2 regions of the Actinoalloteichus hoggarensis genome follow, and region 2 is predicted to be linked to the other one. Evidence: riboswitches for the same ligand, from Rfam matches in the RefSeq annotation. Region 2 holds a riboswitch; the other holds the start of a gene.

Region 1 (4,209 bases), 1.0 Mb from region 2:
ACGGTGATGTGGAGGCGTTCGAAGGCTCGCAGCAGGTGACGCCGCGCCTTCTCGCTCAGCCAGCCTCCCAGCTCGCCGCTGGTCGCGAGGGTGATGCCCAGCCCCGGCCGCGACTCGGCGATCTCGGTGGCGACCTCGATCGCGGTGAGGTTGCCGCCCACGACCAGCACCTCCCCGGTCTCGCCCAGTTCGTCCAGTCGCCGACGCAGTCGCCGCGCCGCGTGTCCCTCGGCGACATGGAAGGCATGCTCGTCGACGCCGGGAACGCCGTGGTCGGCGACGGTGCTGCCGAGCGAGTAGACGAGGGTGTCGTAGCCGAGCTGGTCGGTGCCCTCGTCGTCGGTCACGGAGACGGTCCGCCGCTCGGCGTCCATGGCGGTGACGTGTGCCAGGCGCAGCCGGACGCCGGTGTCGGCGAACAGCTCCGCCAGCTCGTGTCGACGGGGATCCAGGCCTGCGGCGAGCTGATGCAGGCGCATCCGCTCGACGAAGTCGGGTTCGGCGTTGACGGCGGTGATCTCGACGTCGTCGGGGTGCAGCCGGCGGGCGAGGGCCCCGGCGGCGAAGACTCCGGCGTATCCGGCTCCCAGGACGATGATGCGATGTCGCATGGCTCGTACTCCCGTCTGTCTGGACGCCCTTAGAACGGGGCGGCAGCCGGATCCCTGACAGAACGGTGACGTGATCTGGCTCACTATCCGGTGGCGGTGTCTCCGGCCTGGGGCCCGGGGATGTCGTGTTCCAGGCGATGCCGCAGGCCGCCGGCAGCCAACCGCCGGGCACCAACCGCCGGCCGCCAACCGCCGGCCGCCAACCGCCGGTCATCGGCCGCAGGCAGGCGGCTGGGAGGGACGCCGGTGGAGATCGCGACGCGACGTCGGCAGCGTGAGGCGGGCCCGGCGGCCGTCGTGACCACGCCGCCCCGGCCGGTCGAGAAGAGCAGGCATCCTCGGCCTGCCACGTCTCCGCCGTGCCGGGAACCTTGCCGGTGGGAGGTGCGCCGTCCGCGTCGTCGGCGGGACCGTCCTCGGCTCGGTCGTCCCGAAGCGACTCCGCCGGTCCTCGGCGCTGCTGCCTGCGCGGACTCCGTCGAGCCCGCCGCCGCCGAAGCGTCGGCCTGCGGCCGTCGCGCGCCTGGCATGGCCGCGCGTTCGGCGTCGACGTGACCACTCGGCGCCCTCGAAGACCGCCCCGTGTCCTTCGCCACGCCCGGCGCGTCGGCTCGTGCCTGGAGCCCATGTCGTGCCGCCGCGTCCGTTGGGCGAAACGGGTGTCGTCGCCCAGGTGTGGCCTGAATCTACTTGCGCGGGAACTCGCTTGTCGGTTTTACTCTGTGAGACCGACCATCCTGAGCGGCTGAGAGACCTGGCTCGACGACGCCGCAGCAACCACCCACCCGTTGGGCAGGTGCTAACGCCAGGACCGATGGAGTCGTAGTGTTAGTTCAGTTCATGCTCACGCGCCGACGTGTGGTCGACCAGTGTCGTCGAACCGCTTCCGGCTGTCGGGTCCACCTCGCTGCATCCCGAGACTGACCCCCGGTAGTCATCGCCCCCCTTTCTCACCGCCCCCTCGTCGGGGGCGGTCTCAGCGTGCCGCCCGTGAGCGGCCCGGCGTCGTGGAGCAGAGATGATCACTGTCGAGAAGCTGACCAAGACCTTCCCCGGCAAGAAGGGCGTCGTGCACGCCCTGGACGGGGTGACCCTGTCCGTCCCGGAGAGCACCGTCTGCGGCGTCGTCGGGCCCAGTGGCGCGGGCAAGTCCACGCTGGCCCGCTGCATCGCGCTGCTGGAGCAGCCCGACAGCGGTTCGATCACCGTGGAGGGCACCGACCTGGTGTCGCTGCGGGGCCGTGACCTGCGGGCCGCCCGCCGCCGCATCGGTGTGGTGCCGCAGGGCGACTCGCTGCTGCGGCAGCGCACCGCGGCGGGCAACGTGGCCCTGCCGTTAGAGAGCGCGGGCGTCAGCCCGGCGGCCCGCCGGACGCGGGTCGTGGAGCTGTTGGACCTGGTCGGACTCACCGACAAGGCGGGCAGCTACCCGGACCAGCTCTCCGGCGGACAGCGTCAGCGGGTGGCGGTGGCCAGGGCGCTGGCCGCCCGGCCGTCCGTGCTGCTCGCCGACGAGCCGACCTCCGCACTCGACCCGGAGACCACCGGATCGGTGCTCACCGTGCTGGACCGCGTGCGAGCCGAACTCGGCGTCACCGTGCTCGTGGTCACCCACGACATGGCCGTCGTCCGCCGGATCTGCGACGACGTCGCGGTGCTGGCCGACGGGCAGATCGTGGAACACGGCAAGGTGCTTGACCTGCTCACCGTGCCCGGCAGCAGGATCACCGCCTCGCTGCTGCCCGAGATCGACCAGGCCGCCGGCCTGGCCGGCAGCGCGGCGCGGGCCGACGTCGTCGCCGAGGTGGTACTCGTCGGCTTCGCGGCCGTCGGGGCGCTGCTGCCGGAGGCGGCGAATCGCTTCAACGTCGAGCTGGCCATTCTCGGCGGCGGGTTGACGCGGCTCGGCGACACCCCGGTGGCGCGGTTCCGCATCGGTCTGACCGGCGACCGGGCCGAGGCCGCGCTGGCCTGGCTCGGCGACCACGAGGCGACGATCCGTCGCGCCCCACAAGAGATTCCAGGAGTAGCCGCGTGAGAGAACCGACCCCGTGGGATCGGGTCTTCGACCTGGTGTCAGCCGCCACCGGAGACACGATCTACATGGTCGGCATCGCCACGATCCTCGCCGCGCTCGGCGGCATCCCGCTCGGGGTGCTGCTGCACATCACCTCGCCGACGGGCCTGAGCCCGCGGCCGGTGCTGCACCGGGTGCTGGGCGTGGTGGTGGACATCGGCCGTTCGCTGCCCTTCGTGGTGCTGCTGGTCCTGCTGGGGTCGGTCACCCGGACGCTGGTCGGGACGACGATCGGGCCGACGGCGGTGATCGTCCCCCTCACGGTCGGCGCGATCCCGTTCGTCGGCAGGCTCGTCCAGGCGGCGTTGCGGGAGGTGAACGCCTCGGTCGTGGAGGCGGCGATCACCACGGGTGCGAGTCGGACCCGCATGGTGCGCAGCGTCCTGCTGCGGGAGGCCGGCCCGGCGCTGGTGGCGGCGATCGGCGTCACGGCGGTGACGCTGATCGGCTACTCGGCGATGGCGGGCGTGATCGGCGGCGGCGGGCTCGGCGACGTGGCCATCCGCTTCGGTTATCAGCGCAACGACACCCGAATGCTGTGGGCGTCGGTCGTGGCGCTCGGCGCGCTCGCCTGGTTCACCCAGCTGCTCTTCGACCGGCTCGCGCGGGCCATCGACCGGCGGCGGTCGGCGCTGAAGATCTGACGCCGAACCGGGGCTGACGCTCACCGGGGCGGCCCGGCCCCTCTCGATCGACATCCGACGTCGACGCCGGTCAGTGAGCCGTCGGGTCTGTCCACAGTGGACTCATGACGACCGCGTGACCGACCGCGTGCGACGACGACAGACCTCGAAACACCGAAGAAGTTCCGCAGAACGGAGACATCGCCATGCGCACCACCCGTCGACTCAGAGACGTGACCGTCCTGCTCGCCGCCTCGGCTGCCGTCCTGGCGGGCTGCGGAAGCGAGGACGCCTCGACGACCGACGAGGCCGCCTCGACCGACGGCCCGCTGCGGGTCGGCGTCAGCCCCGTGCCGCACGGCGAGATCCTCGAGTTCATCGACCAGGAGCTGGCCGCCGACGCCGGGCTGGAGCTGGAGGTCGTCCCCTTCAACGACTACGTGCAGCCCAACACCGCGTTGCAGGACGGGTCGCTGGAGGCCAACTACTTCCAGACCATCCCGTACCTGGAGAACTTCGAGATCGAGCACGGCGGCGAGTACGAGTGGATCGAGGCCGTGCACCTCGAACCGCTGGGCCTGTACTCGGAGAGCGTCGAGTCCGTCGACGACCTGCCGGACGGCGCCACGATCGGCGTGTCCAACGACCCGGCCAACCTCAACCGCGGCCTTCAGCTCCTCGCCGACAACGGGCTGATCACCCTGCGCGAGGGGACCGAGGGGCAGGCCACCGAGGCCGACGTCGAGGACAACCCGAGGAACTTCGAGTTCGCCCCGCTGGAGGCCGCGCAGCTCGCGGTGAGCCTCCAGGACACCGACGCCTCCGTGATCAACGGCAACTACGCCATCGACGCGGGCCTGAGCCCGGCCGACGACTCGATCCTGTTGGAGGAGGCGGA
Region 2 (4,209 bases):
CTGCCGCAAGCTGGACAAGGCTGCCAGCAAGGGCGTCATCCACGCCAACCAGGCCGCGAACAAGAAGTCGGCCATCGCGCAGCGCGCGAACAAGCTCTGAGCCGACCCGAAAGGGCCTCGGCCCGCACGGTGTCCGGATGATCGACGACCCGACGAGCTGTCACGGTGAGCAGCCGATGTGACGAGCCATCGTGGCCCTCCGGAACCGACACGGAGCGGTGTCACGCATCAGCGGAAAGGGCGTCTCGGGATAGCCGAGACGCCCTTTTCGCATCCGGCCTGGCTTACCATGCACGGTCCGCCCTCGACCACGAACAGGTTCCCGCCCGGGCGATCCGCGCCTCGTCGGCTGGCTCGCATGATCCCGTGCGACGCCGAGATGCCAGCCGCTCCCTCCCATGTCCTCGGCGAGTCGGCGCCGAAGCCGTGCCACAGCTCACCCGGACGGGACACCCGTCATGCGTTCGGAGGAGAGTCGTCCCGAGCGCCGCTGAACGAGCTGCCGCCGATCTCGCGAAGAAGATCACGAATGCGGGCATCCACGGGCCCCATCCCGCGGCGCACGGTCCCGGCGGTATCCGCCGAGGGCCACAGCCCGAGTCCGGAAGCGTCTCGCGATGACAGGTCGGTCACGCCCGCGTTCGTGGTGGCCGACGTCCGCCGAGTCCGTCCGACAGCGCTGACCGGACGGGTCGCCGCCGGCTGGGGCGCGACAGGAACGACGGCACCGCACCCTCCCGCCGCACCGCCGGTTCGGCCGAGGCCGCTCGCACCCGGCAGCGCATCTCCTCACGACACCACCGCAGGTCGGGCACCGCGTAATCACCTTGATCAGCGGTGCCATCCCGATCCGGCGATCGCTTCCGGCGACCTGCCTGCCCTGATGAAGAACCGCCGGGTCCGTGCAAGCGGCCACGCGGGTCCCGTCGCCGCACGGCATCGGCACGCCCTCCGACTCCGGCCCACTCGCCGATGGCGGCGCCCAGCCTGGCAGGTCAGTGGCGGGCCCGCGCCTCGATGATGCCGAACACCGCACGCTCCAGTGCATAGCTCGCGTCGGCCGCCTGCCCTTTGACCTCCCCGTTGAGCCGAGCGACCAGGCGCATCGCCTCGGCGAGCCCGGACTCCTCCCAGCCGCGAACCTGGGTACGCACCTTCTTGATCTTCCACGGAGGCATGCCCAGCTCCCCCGCGAGTTGGAACGGGTCTCCGTTGCGGGCTCCGCGTACCAACGCGATGCTGCGCACGGCGTCGGCCAAGGCGTCGGCGACGAGGACGGCGGGCACGCCCAGCGCCAACGCCCACCGCAGTGCTTCCAGCGCACCTGCTCGATCCCCGGTCACGGCCTTCTCCGCCACCGCGAACCCCGTCACCTCGGCCCGGCCACGGTGGTACCGACGCACCGTCGCCTCATCGATCGGTCCCTCGGTGTCGGCGACGAGCTGGGTGGCGGCCGCGGCAAGCTCCCGAAGATCGGATCCGATCGTCTCGACCAGCGCGGAGACGCCGCCGGGATCGATACGCCCGCCTGCCTGACGGACCTCGTTGCGGACGAAACCCTCCCGCTCGGCCGCCCTGGTGATCTTGCCGCACTCCTGGACGGCCACGCCCGCCTTCCGCAGGGTGGCAGGAAGCTGCTTCGCCGCCTTGGCGCGGCCGCCGCCTGAATGGACGATCACCAGCACGATCCCGTCCTCGGGCTGCGGGCGATACGCGATCATCGCCTCCGCGAGCTCCTGGCCGGTGTCCTGTGCCGCGTCCACGACGACCACCCGACCCTCCCCGAACAGCGACGGGCTCACCAGCTCCGTGAACCGGGGAAGGGTCAGCTCGGCAGCCTTGACCCGCACCGTCTCGGTCATCGGATCGGTCTGCTTGGCTGCCTCGGACGCCGCCCGCACCGCACGCTCGACGAGCAGCTCCTCCTCGCCGAGGACGAGCTGAACCGGAGCAGGCTGGGCGACTCGCGTGTTCACCCGTTCATCCTGGCACGGGTCACCGACCGACCCTCCCGGAGCCGCATCCAGCCGCTGCTGAGGCTCACAGGCTGTGGATTCGCCGGACCGGTCTCGAGCCTGCGGCAAGAACCCGAGCAGGCGGAACGGCCATCCACGCCTTTCGCCGTGTGTCCGTTCTCCCGGGCGTCCGCTCCCCGGCCGACGAACCCGGGATCGCTGATCACGGCCGTCCTCGCCCGGAGCTCGCCCGCGAGCAGTCCGCCTGGACCGGCTCGTGTGCCCGTCGCCGCAGTGCACGGCGTCCTTCTCCGCGCACGTCGCCACGGTTCCACACCGGGGGCACCGAGTCGCCGCCCTGACCGGTCCCACTCCTCGGACCGAGGCTGGTTCGGACCCGTTTCGATGCCCTAGGGTTGGCGACACAACTGAACACTTCATCCAGAGGGGTAGAGGGTCCGGCCCTGCGAAACCCCGGCAACCGGCGTCGAAGCGCGACCACGTCCTGTGGCATTCGACGATCACGGTGCCAATTCCGGCCCGCACCGCGGGAAAGATGAGGAGAGGCCTCGCCATGACGACGACCCTGCGCACGAATGCCACGCTGGATCTCGGTCCCGCCGCCGCCCTGTCCTGTCGGGAATGCGGCAATCGGACTCCGTTGGCCGCCGAGTTCGCCTGCGCCGAGTGCTTCGGTCCGCTGGAGGTGGCCTATGAGTTCGGCACGATTCGCCGTGAGGACATCGAGGCCGGTCCTCGTTCCATCTGGCGGTATCGCGGACTGCTTCCCGTCCCCGCCGACGTCGACGACCATGCCAACACCCAGCCCGGCCTGACCCGCCTGATTCGCGCGGACCGCCTCGGTGCCGAACTGGGGCTGAAGAACCTGTGGGTCAAGGACGACACCGGCAACCCCACCCATTCGTTCAAGGACCGTGTGGTCGCCGTGGCCCTGGCGGCCGCCCGGCAGCTGGGCTTCACGGTGTTGGCCTGCCCCTCCACCGGCAACCTCGCCAACGCCGTCGCCGCGGCGGCGGCCCGAGCCGGCTGGCGCTCGGTCGTGCTGATCCCCTCCTCGCTGGAACGGGCGAAGGTGCTGACCACCGCCGTCTACGACGGGGCGCTCATCGCCGTGGACGGCAACTACGATGACGTGAACCGCCTGGCCACCGAGCTGGCCGCCGAACACGAGGACTGGGCGTTCGTCAACGTCAACGTGCGGCCGTATTACGCCGAGGGGTCGAAGACACTCGCCTTCGAGGTCGCCGAGCAGCTCGGTTGGCGCCTGCCCGAACAGATCGTCGTGCCGATCGCCTCAGGGGCGCAGCTCACCAAGGTCGACAAGGGCTTCCAGGAACTGGGCACGCTGGGTCTGGTCGAGCCGACGCCATACCGCGTCTTCGGTGCTCAGGCGACCGGCTGCTCCCCCGTGTCGACCGCGTTTCGATCGGGCGGCGATGTGGTGCACCCCGTGCGGCCGGACACGATCGCTCGCTCGTTGGCGATCGGGGCGCCTGCTGACGGCCCGTACGTACTGGACGCGGTGCGACGAACGGGCGGAGCGATCGACGACGTCAGTGATGACGAGGTGGTGGCAGGCATTCGCCTGTTGGCCCGGACCGAGGGCGTCTTCACCGAGACCGCGGGCGGCGTGACCGTGGCCACGACGAAGAAGCTCGTCGAGGCGGGCAAGCTCGACCCGGAGGCCGAGACAGTCCTCCTGATCACCGGCGACGGGCTCAAGACACTCGACGCGGTCGCGGACCATGTCGGCCCCAAGGCCACGGTGCCGCCCTCCTCGAAGGCAGTGCACGAGGCGCTCGGATACTGACCGAGGCACACGCCGTTCCACCGCCTTACCAGCACTCGCGGGGCGTCGGATGCGGGGCAGGGCTCGTGGCGGCGCAGGCGGGCAGAGGGCGCAGGCAGTTGGCAAGGAACAGGGCGTAGGGCACCGGCGATCTGGGTACGTCAGCGGTCACGCTCCAATTGGCGGGTCAGCAGCGAGCTGGCGGGTCAGCAGCGAGCTGGCGAGTCAGTTGATCCGGCGCGGCAAGTCGCTCGGTGCGACGACTCGGTCGGGTGAGGGACGCCGCCTGCGGCAGACGACGTGGCACGCGGTCTTCCGCGGCCACGACTCGATCGCTTCCGACGACGAACCCTGCCGCAGGACAGACGACGTGTCAGGGCCGACGGCGGGCGGCCCGGGCGACAGACTTCGGGCCATTGAGCGTGATCGAAGGCCCACGCCCAC

The links. A riboswitch is a leader RNA that binds a small molecule or an ion and turns the genes downstream of it on or off. The one in region 2 is predicted to bind S-adenosylmethionine.
Region 1: it holds a riboswitch for S-adenosylmethionine, as region 2 does, so the genes downstream of both, AHOG_RS03405 (methionine ABC transporter ATP-binding protein) here and thrC (threonine synthase) in region 2, are expected to answer to the same signal.

The regions. Positions count from the first base shown of each region.
Region 1 is NZ_CP022521.1:720,839-725,047, forward strand. It holds gene AHOG_RS03400 (NAD(P)/FAD-dependent oxidoreductase) at 1-611, opposite strand, end outside; SAM riboswitch class I at 1,341-1,432, shown strand; gene AHOG_RS03405 (methionine ABC transporter ATP-binding protein) at 1,630-2,649, shown strand; gene AHOG_RS03410 (methionine ABC transporter permease) at 2,646-3,332, shown strand; gene AHOG_RS03415 (MetQ/NlpA family ABC transporter substrate-binding protein) at 3,518-4,209, shown strand, end outside.
Region 2 is NZ_CP022521.1:1,753,736-1,757,944, reverse strand. It holds gene rpsT (30S ribosomal protein S20) at 1-100, shown strand, start outside; gene holA (DNA polymerase III subunit delta) at 996-1,976, opposite strand; SAM riboswitch class I at 2,390-2,518, shown strand; gene thrC (threonine synthase) at 2,530-3,786, shown strand.